DNA from 2 places in the Pseudomonas sp. MPDS genome. Region 1 is predicted to be linked to the other one. Evidence: riboswitches for the same ligand, from Rfam matches in the RefSeq annotation. Region 1 holds a riboswitch; the other holds the start of a gene.
What was found. A riboswitch is a leader RNA that binds a small molecule or an ion and turns the genes downstream of it on or off. The one in region 1 is predicted to bind cobalamin.
Positions count from the first base shown of each region.

Region 1 (7,613 bases):
CCATGCTCGCCCCGTGCTGCGCCAGGCTGCCCAGTTCTTCGCCGGCGGGCATCACGGTTTTGTCTGCGTAGCGGGTGAGGATCAGGCTTTGGGACACGTCCGGCAAGGTCAGTTCGGCGCCCAGCAGGGCGGCGCAGGCGGAGGTCGCGGTCACGCCGGGGATGATCTCGAACGGGATGTCCAGTTCCCGCAGGCACCGAATCTGCTCGCCAATGGCGCCATACAGGCTCGGGTCGCCGGAGTGCACCCTGGCCACGTCCTGGCCCTTGAAGTGAGCGGCCTTGATCAACTCGATAATCTGCTCCAGGTGCAGCTCGGCGCTGTTGACCACCTGTTCGGCGCTGTGGCCTTCCAGCACGGCTGTGGGCACCAGGGAGCCGGCGTAAATGATCAGCGCGCAGCTGCGGATCAGTCGCTGACCTTTGACAGTGATCAGTTCCGGGTCGCCAGGGCCGGCGCCAATGAAATAAACGGTCATGACCGGTTCCTAAAGGTGAGTGGGCGACCCTTTGAATGAAGATCGCTCATGATCCAGGGCGCGAATTATCGGGTTTTACGACGTCACCGCCAATGCCAGCGTGGCGCTTGGGGTCTTTTGGCGAGGAATCAACAGCGTCGCAGGTGTCGCGCCCAACCGGTCGGCCAGGGCCAGGGCAGCGCTTTCGGCGATGCCATAGCAACCGGTGCGTTCAAAAGCGATCTCGGAGCGGTGACTGAGCCGCTGCTGGTAGCTGGACAATTGCTCGGCATTGAAACAGGTCAGCGGCAACTCCAGTTGCTCGGCCAGCTCCAGCAGGCCCGGCTCGTCACGCTTGAGGTCGATACTGGCCAAGGCGCGAACCTCAGAGAGCTCGATGCCGTGTGCCCGCAAAGTCTGATCAAGCAGTTCTCGCAGCGTGCTGGCCGGGCAGCCGCGTTGACAGCCCAGGCCGACCACCAGGATCGGCCCGGTGCTCATGCGTCGTGCTGAGCCTGGTCGCCACGCCGGAACAACCATGCGCTGACCAGGCCCAAGGCCAGCCAGAACGCGACGTTGGTCACTTGCGAGGCGAGCTTGAACTGGCTTTCAAGTGCTTCGGGCGCCAGCATCGAGTGGACCTCAGGCTGCGGCGCACCGATGACATGGGGCACCAGCAAGGTCGCCACGCCCAACAGTTTGAGCAACCAATGCCTGCCGAAGACAATCAGGGCGATACCTACCGCAGTGGAGGCCGCCGTGCCGATCCACCACATCTGCCGTTGGGCCAGATCGGCCGCCGCCGTACCAGGCAGCTCCGGTGGCAGGCCGAGGGTGGGGGCCAGGACAAACGTGGCATAACCGGCCAAACCCCAAAGCAATCCCTGGGACGTGCGAGTCGGCGCCCGCAGGGTGTACAAGCCCGCCAACATCAGGGCGAAACCCACCGCGACCACCAGATTGCCGCCGGTGGTGGAGAGCAGTCGTTGCCAACCGTCTTCCGGCTCCCACGCTTGGGCATCATGGGAGTGAACGGCCCCAGCGGCGTGCTCATGGTGCTCGGTAGCCGGTGCGCTTTCGTAGGTTTCGGCCTGCAGAATCAGCGGCGATACCCAGAAACTCTGGAGGAGGGTTAGCAGCAGGGCGGCCAGCAACCCGCTGAAACCGGCGGTTTGCGCGATACGCTTGATCATGTCGTCAGGTCTCAATGGCACGGGAATGCGGCGCTGTGGCGGGTGTCGTGGGCCGCGTTGTGCACCGCTTCGATGTGGGAGAAACCGGCGAAATAGACCAGGCCTGCACCGAGGATCGAGGCGAAAATCGCCGCGCTCAGGCGCTGGCTCAGGGTCGTGGAGCTGCTGGCGGTACGGGCGGTGCTGCTGATGGTCGACATGGCGCTTCCCTATGGTCTCTTGTCATCGGGTGAAGCGAGCGCAATGAAACCCCGGGCGCAGGCCCGCCAAGGTTCGAACAGCGCCCGCCCACCGCGGGTTTGTTGATGCATGAGTCATGGGCCGGTCTCCGGGCTCGCGAGGGGCAGGGCTTGTGCCTGGCCGACAAGCGTCACCTTCCCATACCGTGAGGCACAGTGGATCTGACGCTTCTCTCGCTTACCGTTGCGGGGGCAGCACCGGACTGACGTGGCCTTGAAGTAAAGCACACGATTCACCGGTTTCCCGTTTCACCCTGTGAAGGGCACCCGTAACTAGGCGCACAGGAGAGCATGGGCGGGGGCGGGGCGTCAATTGGCTGATACCCGTTGCGCCCATCGCGAGCAGGCTCGCTCCCACAGTTGAGCTTTGTTGAACATGAATTTTGTGATCGGCGAGATTTACTGTGGGAGCGAGCCTGCTCGCGATAGGGCCCGCAAGACACCACAGAACTCACCTGCGGACATTGACCCGCCCCCACACCCTGCGTAGCCTTGCGCCTTCGAGGTTCTTCGGCATTGGCCGAAGCTAAGAAGGGAACGCGGTCCAAGCCGCGGCTGCCCCCGCAACTGTGAACGGTGATGTTTCTGCAAGGCCACTGTGCATGCTCTTGACCAAGGGTGCACGGGAAGGCGCAGTCACTGCCAGTCGAATGACTGGCCCGCCGTCAGCCAGGAGACCTGCCTCGACACAGATTCTCACTACAACCGGGCGGGGTGATCCGGTGGCGAAATCTTCCGCGTGCGCCCATGCGTGCGGGTTGTCGTCCCGTTTGCCCGCCACCTTGCCAAAGGGCATCCGATGAAAACACTGGCCAAACTCCCTGTCACCATCGTCACCGGCTTCCTCGGCTCGGGTAAAACCACCTTGCTGCGGCACATGCTCGACAACGCCCAGGGCCGCCGCATCGCCGTGATCGTCAATGAGTTCGGCGAGCTGGGTATCGACGGCGAGATCCTCAAGCAGTGCTCGATCGGCTGCACCGAAGAAGAAGCCAACGGTCGCGTCTATGAACTGGCCAACGGTTGCCTGTGCTGCACCGTGCAGGAAGAGTTTTTCCCGGTGATGCGCGAGTTGGTGGCGCGGCGCGGCGACCTCGATCACATCCTTATCGAAACCTCCGGCCTGGCCCTGCCCAAACCGCTGGTCCAGGCTTTCCAGTGGCCGGAAATCCGCAGCGCCTGCACCGTCGATGCGGTCATCACCGTGGTCGACAGCCCGGCCGTGGCCGCCGGCACGTTCGCCGCGTTCCCGGACCAGGTCGACGCCCAGCGCAAACTTGACCCCAACCTGGACCACGAATCACCGCTGCACGAGCTGTTCGCCGATCAACTGGCGAGCGCCGACCTGGTGATCCTCAACAAAGCCGACCTGATCAGCCCTGAAGACCTGGCCAAGGTGCGCCTGGAAGTGGCCGAAGAACTGCCGCCGGCGGTCAAGGTCATCGAAGCCAGCAGCGGCCGCTTGCCTTTGGAAGTGTTGATCGGCCTGGGCGCCGGCTCCGAGGAGCACATCGACAGCCGCCACAGCCATCACGATCATCACCATGACGGCGACGATGACGACCATGATCATGACGCGTTCGACTCCATTTCCATCGAACTGCCCCAGGCCGACGAAAGCCTGCTGCTGGACGCCCTGACCCAGCTGGTGGTCCAGCACGGCGTGCTACGGGTCAAGGGGTTCGCGGCCATTCCTGGCAAGCCGATGCGTTTGCTGATCCAGGGCGTGGGCACGCGCTTCGACAAACATTTCGACCGGCAGTGGGGCGCCGATGAAGCGCGGGTGACCCGTCTGGTGTTGATCGGCCAGGCGCTGGATGCCGGGCTGCTCGAAGCGCAATTGCGCGCCGCCCTCAGCGTCTAAGCCATGCACCTGCTCAGGACCCAGCCCGGCGGTTTCGTGTCGGACGACAACATTGCCGATCTCGGACAAACCCCTGCCGAGCTGGTGATCCTGTGCAGCGGCGACTCCAGCCTGGCGCTGCTGGCCGAAGCGGCGCGGCAGTTGCCGGACGACTATCCGCAGTTTCGCCTCGCCAACCCGATGCAGGTGCAAAACCACGCCTCGGTGGATCTGTATTTCGACGACGTGTTGCGTCACGCCAAGGTCATCCTGCTTTCCCTGCATGGCGGCATCGGTTATTGGCGCTACGGCATTGAACGTCTTATGGAACTGGCCGAGCGCGGGGTGAAGCTGATCCTGGTGCCGGGGGACGATCGACCCGACCCGGAACTCAGCGACCTGAGCAACGTGCCCAATGAGGATCGGGACCGGCTCTGGCAGTTCCTGCGCCAAGGCGGTTTGGGCAATGCCCTGGACCTGTTCCATAACCTGGCCAGCCAATGGTTCGGTCGCGACTATCCTTGGGGCGAACCGCAAACCCTGCCGCGCACGGCGATCTACCATCCGGAACGAACCAACGCCAGCCTGAGTGATTGGCAAAGCGACTGGCGGGCCGGGCAGCCGGTGGCGGCGGTGCTGTTTTATCGCTCCCACCTGCAAGCAGCGAACACGGCGTTCATCGACGTGTTTTGCCAGCGTCTGCAAGCGGCGGGGCTCAATCCCTTGCCCATTGCCGTGGCGAGCCTCAAGGAGCCTGCTTGCCTGACCTTGGTTGAAGACTGGCTGGATGAGGTGGCGGCGGGGGTGATCCTCAACACCACCGGTTTCGCCCAATCGAGCCCCGAAGCGCCGCACTTGCGACCGTTTCGCCGCAACATCCCGGTGATCCAGGCGATCTGCGCCCAGGACAACGAGCCTGGCTGGCGCGCCAGTGAGCAGGGTCTGGGCCCGCGGGACCTGGCGATGCACATTGCCCTGCCAGAACTGGACGGGCGGATCATCAGTCGCCCCATCAGTTTCAAGGACCTGGCCTGGCGCAGCGAGCGCAGCCAGAGCGATGTGGTCTGCTACCGGGCCGTGCCCGAGCGCATGGATTTTGTCGCTGAGCTGGCGTGGCGCTGGACTACCCTGGCGTGCCTGCCCAACTCGCAAAAGCGCGTGGCGCTGATCCTCGCCAACTACCCGACCCGGGATGGGCGCATCGGTAACGGCGTCGGCCTGGACACCCCGGCGGCGGCAGTGAATATCCTGCGGGCCTTGCAGGCCGAGGGTTATCCGCTGCCGGCTGAACTGCCTGCGAGCGGCACCGCGCTGATCCAGCAGTTGCTCGGCGGGGTAAGCAACGACCTGGACAGTCTTGACCAGCGGCCCTGTCACCAGAGCCTGGCGCTGGATGCTTACCGGGCCATGTTCGACGCCTTGCCCGAGGCCAATCGCCAGGCGGTGCTGGAGCGCTGGGGCGCGCCCGAACAGGATCCGATGTTCCGCGATGGCCGGCTGATGATTGCTGGCGTGCGCCTGGGCCTGACGTTCGTCGGCATCCAGCCGGCTCGAGGCTATCAGGTCGATCCGAGCGCCGTGTACCACGACCCGGACCTGGTGCCGCCCCACGGCTACCTGGCGTTTTATTTCTGGCTGCGCAACACCTACGGGGTTCACGCGCTGATTCATGTCGGCAAGCACGGCAATCTCGAATGGCTGCCGGGCAAGGGCGTCGGGCTGTCGGAAAACTGCTGGCCGGATGCGCTGCTGGGACCGTTGCCGAACATCTATCCGTTCATCGTCAATGACCCGGGCGAGGGCGCCCAGGCCAAGCGTCGCACCCAGGCCGTGATTATCGATCACTTGATGCCGCCGCTGACCCGGGCCGAAACCTATGGGCCGCTGCGTAACCTTGAGCTGTTGGCTGACGAATACTACGAAGCGCAACTGCTCGACCCACGCCGCGCCCGGGAACTGCAGCGAGATATTCTGAATTTGGTGCGCGAGACCCACATCGACCGCGAGTTGCAACTGGACGGCGACGCTGACGTGGCAATCTGGCTGCCGCGCCTGGACACTTACCTGTGCGATCTGAAGGAGTCGCAGATCCGCGACGGCCTGCACATTTTTGGCGAGTCGCCCACACAACGGTTGCGCATCGACACCTTGCTGGCGTTGCTGCGCATTCCCCGGGGGGATGGCAAGGGCGCGCAGTCGAGTTTGCTGCGGGCGCTGGCCAAGGCCTTTGCACTGGGTTTCGATCCGCTGGATTGTGCGCTGGCCGAACCTTGGACCGGCGCGTGTCCCGAAGCCTTGGCTCGGCTCAGCGACGAACCTTGGCGGACCGCTGGCGATACTCGTGAACGTTTGGAATTGTTCGCCGGGCAATTGATCGAGCAGGCCCTGGAGGGCGTGGTCGCGCAACTTGAGGCGCCGGGTTGGGAAACGGTGAACAGCATTATTGAAAACCTGCGCGGCGTCGTGGCTCCGCGTCTGGACGCTTGCGGTCCGGCGGAAATGCGCGGTTTGCTCGATGCCTTGAGCGGGCGCTTCGTGCCGGCCGGCCCCAGCGGTGCGCCCAGTCGCGGCCGCCTGGATGTGCTGCCCACCGGGCGCAACTTCTTCTCGGTGGACGTGCGCAACCTGCCGACTACCACAGCGTGGCGCATCGGTTTTCAGTCGGCGTCCCTGATCCTTGAGCGGCACTTGCAGGACCACGGCGATCACCTGCGTCAATTGGGGCTTTCGGTGTGGGGCACCGCCACCATGCGCACCGGCGGTGACGACATTGCCCAGGCCATGGCGTTGATGGGCGTGCGTCCGGTGTGGGCCACGGGCAGCCAACGAGTCGACGATTTCGAGATCTTGCCGTTGAGTCTGCTGGACCGGCCTCGGGTCGATGTCACGCTGCGGGTCTCCGGGTTCTTCCGGGACGCCTTTGCCAATCTGATCCGCCTGTTCGATGCAGCGGTGCAGGCCGTCGCCGCCCTCGACGAACCGGACGACATGAACCCCTTGGCGGCGAAGGTGCGCAGCGAGCGCCAGGCCCTGTTGGAATCGGGCCTTGAACCCGAGGTCGCGGCCCGTCAGGCCGGGTGGCGGATCTTCGGCGCCAAGCCCGGGGCCTACGGCGCGGGTGTGCAGGGCGCCATCGACGGCCGCCTGTGGCAGAGCCGCGAAGACCTGGCGCAGGTCTACCTGAATTGGGGTGGCTACGCCTACGGCGCCGGCGATGAAGGCACTGCCGCCCGGGAGCAGTTCTCCCGGCGCCTTAGCCAGGTGCAGGCGGTGTTGCAGAACCAGGACAACCGCGAACACGACCTGCTCGATTCCAACGATTACTACCAATTCCAGGGCGGCATGCTGGCGGCGGTGGAGACCCTTGGCGGCGCAACGGCGGCCAGTTACCACGGCGACCACAGCCAGCCGGACTTGCCCAAGATCCGCACGTTGAAAGAAGAGCTCAACCGCGTCATTCGTTCCCGGGCGGCTAATCCGAAGTGGATCGACGGGATCAAGCGCCACGGCTATAAAGGTGCGTTTGAACTGGCGGCGACGGTGGACAACCTGTTCGCCTTCGACGCCACCACGCAGTTGATCGACGATCACCAGTACGCCTTGCTGGCCGAGGCTTATCTGCTCGACCCCGATACCCGCGATTTCGTTCGCCAGCACAACCCCGATGCCTTGCGCGACATGACCGAGCGCATGCTCGAAGCGCAGCAGCGCGGAATGTGGCAGGAGCCCGGGGAGTATCGAGAGGCGCTGGAGAACTTGTTGTTGGACATAGAAGAAGACAGCTGACTTGCCCATTCGACGGGCTATACACAACCCCTGTGATGGGTTGACCTGTGGTGAGGGGGTTTATCCCCGCTGGGCTGCGAAGCGACCCTCTTGTC
Region 1 covers NZ_CP054128.1:2,584,436-2,592,048, forward strand. The annotation lists gene cobM (precorrin-4 C(11)-methyltransferase) at 1-478, opposite strand, end outside; gene HQ912_RS11445 (cobalamin biosynthesis protein) at 554-958, opposite strand; gene HQ912_RS11450 (CbtA family protein) at 955-1,650, opposite strand; gene HQ912_RS11455 (CbtB-domain containing protein) at 1,662-1,850, opposite strand; cobalamin riboswitch at 1,952-2,175, opposite strand; cobalamin riboswitch at 2,376-2,590, shown strand; gene cobW (cobalamin biosynthesis protein CobW) at 2,689-3,753, shown strand; gene cobN (cobaltochelatase subunit CobN) at 3,757-7,518, shown strand.

Region 2 (7,613 bases), 720 kb from region 1:
TGCGCACGCTCTTTGAACCCGGCAGGATGATCAAGTCAGCCGCGGGAATGGGCTGGCCTGGGCCGATGAATTGCAGATCGACCTGCGGATGCAGGCGCAGCGGATCGAAATCGGTGTGGTTGCTGATGCGCGGCAATACCGGCACCACTACCTTGAGCACCTGCTCGGCCTTGTCGGCCTGCCGTTGATCGAGACCGTCCTCGGCTTCCAGATGCAGGTCCATCACGTACGGCAACACGCCAATCACCGGTTTGCCGGTGCGCGCCTCAAGCCAGTCCAGGCCCGGTTGCAGCAGGGCGATGTCGCCGCGAAAACGGTTGATGATGAAGCCCTTGACCCGCGCCTGTTCGCTGGGCGAAAGCAGCTCCAGGGTACCCACAAGGTGGGCGAAGACGCCGCCGCGATTGATATCGGCAATCAGCAGCACCGGACAGTCCACCGCCTCGGCAAAGCCCATGTTGGCAATGTCACCGGCGCGCAGATTGATCTCCGCCGGGGAACCCGCGCCCTCCACCATCACCACCGGATACGCCGCGCTCAAACGTTCGTGGGAGGCCAGCACCGCTTGCATCGCGATGGCTTTGTAATCGTGATAGGCCACGGCATTCATGGTGGTGACGGCGCGGCCATGGATAATGACCTGGGCGCCGGTGTCGCTGTTGGGCTTGAGCAGCACCGGGTTCATGTCGGTATGCGGTTGGAGACCGGCCGCCTGGGCCTGCACGGCCTGGGCACGGCCGATTTCACCGCCATCGGCCGTTACCGCGCTGTTGAGTGCCATGTTCTGTGGTTTGAACGGCACCACGCTCACCCCCTGACGCCTGACCCAGCGGCACAACGCCGTGACGAGAGTGCTTTTGCCGGCATCGGACGTGGTGCCCTGCACCATTACAGTGGTCATTGGATGTCCTTGGCGTAGGCCTCGAAAGCTTGTTCCAGGCGCAGGAATTCACCGTCATCGGCCGGCAACCCGAAGCGCAGGCTGCTGGTATGGGTAAACAACCGCAGAAGAATGCCGCGCTGGGCCATGAAATCGTAAAGTGCCTGGGCGTGCTCAGTGACCAGCCATTGGAACAACCCGCAGCCGCCCTGAGGCTTGAAGCCGTGGCGTTCGAGCGTCAGCGCCAGGCGCTGACTGGTGTCTTCGCAGCGTTGGCGCTGGCGGGCCTGGGCGTCGGTGTCCAGCAGGCACGCCTGGCCCACCACCCGGGTCGGCCCGCTGACGGCCCACGGCCCGACTTGTTCGGCGAGCAACTTGAGCAAGTGGCGCTCGGCCAATACAAATCCCAGGCGAGCCCCGGCCAGGCCAAAAAACTTGCCGAACGAACGCAGCACGATCAATCCGACCTGATGGGCATGGGCGGCCAGGCTCAGTTGTGGCGTGACATCCATGAACGCCTCATCCACCACCAGCCAGCCACCGCGCTGGGCCAATCGGGCATGCCAGTCCAGCAAGCGCTCGGGGCTCAACAGCAAGCCCGTGGGGTTGTTGGGGTTGACCACCACCAGCACGTCAAGGCTGTCGAGGAAGAAGTCCACCTCCGGCTCCAGCACTTCACGCACGATGTAACCACTGCGGCGCCAGGCTTCGGCGTGTTCGGCGTAACAGGGTGAGAGGACGCCGACCTTGCCGGCCCGACGCAGGCGCGGCAAGAGTTGGATGGCCATCTGCGAGCCCGCCACCGGCAGCACATGCTTGGCGCCGTAATAATCGCAGGCGGCCTGTTCCAACCCGTCATCGGTCTCAGGCAGGCGTGCCCAAGCCCGCGGTGCAATCGCCGGCACGTCGAACGGCCAGGGCGCCAGGCCGCTGGACAGATCCAGCCAGTGCGCCTCGGCAATCGCGTATTGCCGGGCCGCGTTGCGCAGGCGCCCACCGTGCTCAAGCATAAAACTCAGCTCCCAGGCAGAGAATCAGCAACCACAACCATACGCCACGCTGGACCAGTTGCCAGCCGCGATCAATGGCGTCGGCGTTCGCCGGCGCGCCTTCGCCCAAGGGCGGACGTTGATGCAATTGGCCGTGATACACCGCCGCGCCACCCAGTTCGACCCCCAGCGCACCCGCGCCGGCGGCCATCACGGGCCCGGCATTGGGACTGTCCCAGGTCGGGCCCTGAGTGCGCCAGCACTTGAGCGCCAGGCGGGTTTTTCCAAGCACGGCGTAAGTCAGCGCCACCAGGCGCGCCGGAATGTAGTTGAGCCCATCATCGATCTTGGCCGCTGCCCAACCGAAACGCTCAAAGCGCTCGTTGCGATAGCCCCACATGGCGTCGAGGGTATTGCTCAGGCGGTATAACACCACACCAGGCGCGCCCGCGACGGCGAACCAGAACAGCGCGGCGAACACCGCGTCGCTGCCGTTCTCCAGCACCGACTCAGTGGCGGCACGGGCAACGGCAGTCTCATCCAGTTCGGCGGTTTCGCGACTGACCAGATAGCCGACCCGCCGGCGCGCTTCATCCAGATCCCCGCCGCGCAGAGCCCGGGCCACTGGCTCGACATGCTCCCCGAGACTGCGCAGGCCAAGGGCGAGGTACAGCGCCAGGATTTCCACCAGCCAGCCCACCAACGGCGCCCAGGACAGCGCCGTCGCGAGCAGGGTCAACGGCACCACGGCGATGATCCACGCCGTCACGCCATGGCTGCGCCAGCCACGCCCGCCGGAGTTGAAACGTTGTTCGATACGATCGGCAAAGCGACCGAACGCCACCAGCGGATGCCAGCGTCGGGGTTCGCCCAACAGCGCATCCAGCGCCACCGCGGCAGCACTGAGCAACGCCACACTCATGGGCTTACTCCCCAATGGTTTTCGTAGAGCAATTCATCCAGCGCACGCGGCTGCGCCCAGCCTTCCAGAGCGAGCATCGGTGCCGGGTAAAACCCCTCGACCGGCCCCAGGCACAATATTGCCAGCGGTTTGGCGCCGGCGGGCAGGCCCAACAGCTCGGCCAGGGCCTGGGGCTCGAACAGAGAAACCCAGCCCATCCCCAGCCCTTCGGCGCGAGAAGCCAGCCACAGATTCTGAATCGCGCAAGACAGCGAGGCCAGGTCCATTTCCGGCAGGGTTCGTCGACCGAAGACATAGCGCTCGCGATCATCCATCAACGCCGCCACCAGCACTTCGGCGCAGTCGTTGAGGCCTTCGACCTTGAGCTTCATGAATTCATCGCTGCGCTCGCCCAGGGCCTCGGCGGTGCGGATGCGTTCCTGTTCCACCAGTTGACGGAGTTGCCCACGCAAGGCGCGGTCGCTGATGCGAATGAACCGCCACGGCTGCATCAGACCCACACTGGGGGCTTGATGCGCGGCTTCCAGCAGGCGGCGCAGCAACGCTGGCTCAACGGTGCCGCCGGTGAAGTGGCGCATGTCGCGGCGTTCGGCGATGGCCCGGTAGACGGCATCGCGTTCGGCCTGGGAGAAGGAGTTGTCTGTCATGACCGCTTCGCGAGCAGGCTCGCTCCCACAGGGGTCAGGTGATCAGAGGTGGGGGCGAGCCTGTTGGCGATAGCGGCCTCAGGATCAGGCGCAAACAGCGCGGCAATCGCCCTTGGATTCGACGGAAAATAGAAGTGCACATAGGAAGCCGTCATCCGACCCTGCCGGAAAACCGCCTCCGCGCCACGCCCGCCATTGGGGCTATGGCCTCGGGCAATCGGCTCCAGCCCGGTGCTGGTGAGGGAATGATGATAGGTATGCCCGCGCAAAGTGCCCTCCGGCAACTCCACCGATTGCAGCGCCAGGGCCGCCAGACGCTTTTGCATCTGCGCGTCACCGGCCAGCAACCCAAGCAGCTCGGCGCGGGTGCCGTCCACATCCGTCAACGAGTCCAACAGATAAAGCATGCCGCCGCATTCAGCCAGCAAGGGTTTGCCTGCTTGATGGTGCGCGCGGATCGCCGCCAGCATCGGCGCGTTTTGCGCCAGCGCAACATGGTGCAATTCCGGATAGCCACCGGGCAGATACAGGCTGTCCGCCGCCGGCAGTTCGCTGTCATGAATAGGTGAAAAGAAGCTCAGTTGCGCGCCCATGGCTCGCAACAAATCAAGGCTGGCGCCATAGGTGAAGGCGAACGCTTCGTCCCGGGCCACGGCGATGTGCACACCTTCCAGCCACGGCTGCGCGGCAATCACCGCTGGCGCGACGAACTCCACAGCCGGCGGCAACGCCACTTCACAACTGCCAGCCAAGGCATCGGCGGCGGCGTCGAGGCGCAGGTCCAGATCATTCAATTCACTGGCCTGGACCAACCCAAGGTGGCGACTTGGCAGCTCGATACCGGTTTCCCGTGACAGGGCGCCGTACCAGCGCAGGCCTTCGGTCAGGCTGCCTTCGAGCAACTGCGCATGACGCAAGGTGCCGACCCGATTGGCCAGTACCCCGGCGAAAGGCAAGTCCGGCTGATACCGCGCCAGGCCCAGGGCCAGGGCACCGAAGGTCTGGGCCATGGCCGTGCCATCGATCACCGCCAGCACCGGCACGCCGAAGTGCCGGGCCAGATCGGCACTCGATGGCGTGCCATCGAACAGCCCCATCACCCCTTCGATCAGAATCAAGTCGGCTTCGGCAGCAGCTTCCCACAACAATCGACGACTCTCCTGCTCGCCGACCATCCACATGTCCAGTTGGTAGACCGGCGCGCCGCTGGCCCGCTCCAGGATCATCGGGTCGAGGAAATCAGGTCCGCACTTGAAGACCCGCACCCTACGGCCCTGCTTGCGGTGCAAGCGGGCCAGGGCGGCGGTGACCGTGGTTTTGCCCTGCCCGGAAGCAGGAGCGGCGATCAGCACCGCCGGGCAGTGACGACTCGCCAAGGGAACATCGCTCACAGTTCGACGCCCTTCTGCGCCTTGATACCCGCCTGGAACGCGTGCTTGATCATGCCCATTTCGGTGACGGTGTCGGCCAGTTCAATCAATTCCGGCTTGGCGCCGCGACCGGTCACCACCACATGCTGCATCGGCGGACGGGCCTGCAAGTCGCTCAGCACCTGGTCCAGGTCAAGATAACCGTGCTTGAGGGCAATGTTGAGTTCATCGAGCACCACCAGGCCTATGGACGGGTCGCTCAGCAATTGACGCGAAACTGCCCAGGCCGCTTCAGCCGCGGCGATGTCGCGCTGGCGATCCTGGGTTTCCCAAGTGAAGCCTTCGCCCATGACATGAAAGCGCACCTGCTCCGGGAAGCGACGGAAAAACAGCTCTTCACCGGTGCTGTTACGCCCCTTGATGAATTGCACCACGCCGCATTGCATGCCATGGCCCATGGACCGGGCCAGCATGCCGAACGCAGAACTGCTCTTACCCTTGCCGTTGCCGGTCAGCACCAGCAGCAGGCCACATTCGTTGGGCGAGTTGGCGATGCGCTCGTCGATCACGGCTTTCTTGCGCAGCATGCGCGCCAGGTGGCGTTCGTCGCGATCGGGGGTGTGGGTCATGGGAGCTCTCCGTTGGGATTGGATAACGGCGGGCGGGCACAAAAAAGACGGCAACAAGCCTGGCATCGCCCACCGTGATGCCGTTGGATGAATCAGGCCGGTCTCCGGGCTCATGAGCGGCGTGATGCCGGGCTGCGCGCCTTCCCATGTCTACGGACACAGTGGCTGGTGGCCTGTGTAGTGCCAGGCGCAGCGTTGACTCATTTACCGTTGCGGGGGCAGCGCCGGGTTCGTATGCACTCACCGGCTTCCCTGTTTCACTCTGTCGACCCAACGATCGCCCGGTCACAGAGCACCTGAAACAAGCCGCGAAGGTTAGAGGGTTGGGGGTGGAGCGTCAATTAAAGCCGGCACAGGTTCAACAGCGGACATTGGCCCTGATCAATAAAATGACGCCAATCTTGTGCCATGCTGCGGCAAGTGATATCAAATAGGCATCACGACCCGATATCACAATAACAAGAGGGCAAAAGCATGCAAGGCATGATCATCAGCAATCCAAAACTGGAATTCCTGCGCCCGGTGCTGGAACGCTGGTTTGACTGTATCGACCGTTACAACGCCGTGCGCGGCGATAACGACACACCTTACTGGTTCGATGAAAAAGCCAATCTTGGCTTGCTCTCGGCCGCAGCCTGGATGGCCGAGATGGTCACGCTGCAGAACACCCCCACTCGCAAACAGAATGAAGAAGGCGAACGCAACGTCAGCGCCGATCTGTTCATCGCCGGCACCGAGGAGCGCGCGTTCATCCAGGCCACTCAACGCTGGCCGAAGGTCAAGAACCTCAATCTCACCCAGCCGCTGCTCGACATCACCAGCGATGCCAAACGTATCAGCTATTCCAGTGACCTGCGATTGGGCTGCCTGTTCGTCGCACCACAAAAGGCCCAGCAGAGCGCCACGCCGGAAGAACTGCAGGACATGATCGATGAACTGCAGAAGGAAAATACCTGCGCCGTGGCCTGGTACTTCCCTTATGCCTATCGCAAGTTGCGCAATGAGGCCGGGCAGTATCATCCGGGCATCGCCGTGCTGTTCAAGCAGGCCCACGGCTGACCGGTTGAACCATCGCGGGTCTAAGCTTCTCTATGAATAACCACCATGCACTCATAGGGAAGCCCGCATGCTCAAGCCACCACACCTTCTGATCGTCGCATTGGCCGCAGGGCTTGTTGCTTGCGGCGAGTCCTCCACACTGCAGGTTTCCGACGGCACTGGCCCCTCGCCAAAACTGCCGGAACCGAACAAGACCCTGATCCCCACCGTCAACATTGCCGAGGCTATCGGCTGGCCGGATGGCGCCAAACCTACCCCGGCCCAGGGCCTGCAAGTGGGCGCATTCGCCGAAGGGCTGGATCATCCACGCTGGCTCTACGTGCTACCCAACGGTGACGTGCTGGTGGCAGAAACCAACGCGCCGCCCAAACCGGACGACTCCAAAGGCATTCGTGGCTGGGTCATGGAGAAAGTCATGGGCCGCGCCGGCGCGGGGGTGCCCAGCCCCAATCGCATTACCCTGTTGCGTGATGCCAATCATGACGGCATCGCCGAAACCCGTACGGTCTTTCTGGAAAACCTCAATTCACCGTTCGGCATGACACTGGTGGGCAATGATCTGTACGTGGCCGACACCGACCGACTGATTCGCTTCCCTTATAAAGAGGGCGATACGCAAATCAAGGCGCAGCCGACCAAGGTCGTCGACCTGCCGGGTGGCACGCTCAATCACCACTGGACCAAAAACGTGATCGCCAGCCAGGACGGCAGCAAGCTGTACGTCACTACCGGTTCGAACAGCAATGTCGGGGAAAACGGCATGGAGGCCGAGGAAGGCCGCGCGGCCATCTGGGAAGTGGACCGTGCCAGCGGCAATCACCGCATCTTCGCCTCGGGCCTGCGCAACCCCAACGGCCTGGCCTGGGAGCCGCGCAGTGGCGCGCTATGGACCGCGGTGAATGAGCGCGATGAGATCGGCAGCGACCTGGTCCCGGACTACATCACCTCAGTCAAGGACGGCGCCTTCTATGGTTGGCCCTATAGCTATTACGGGCAGCACGTCGATAAGCGGGTCGAGCCACAAAAACCGGAACTGGTGGCCAAGGCCATCGCCCCGGATTACGCCGTCGGCCCACACACCGCGTCACTGGGGCTGACATTCGCCGAAGGCAGCACC
Region 2 covers NZ_CP054128.1:1,867,637-1,875,249, reverse strand. The annotation lists gene HQ912_RS08165 (cobyric acid synthase) at 1-901, opposite strand, end outside; gene cobD (threonine-phosphate decarboxylase CobD) at 898-1,890, opposite strand; gene cbiB (adenosylcobinamide-phosphate synthase CbiB) at 1,883-2,791, opposite strand; gene bluB (5,6-dimethylbenzimidazole synthase) at 2,788-3,438, opposite strand; gene HQ912_RS08145 (cobyrinate a,c-diamide synthase) at 3,435-4,829, opposite strand; gene cobO (cob(I)yrinic acid a,c-diamide adenosyltransferase) at 4,826-5,437, opposite strand; cobalamin riboswitch at 5,515-5,752, opposite strand; gene HQ912_RS08135 (hypothetical protein) at 5,912-6,496, shown strand; gene HQ912_RS08130 (PQQ-dependent sugar dehydrogenase) at 6,564-7,613, shown strand, end outside.
Region 2: linked by a shared signal. The riboswitch ahead of cobO (cob(I)yrinic acid a,c-diamide adenosyltransferase) and the one ahead of HQ912_RS11455 (CbtB-domain containing protein) in region 1 are both predicted to bind cobalamin.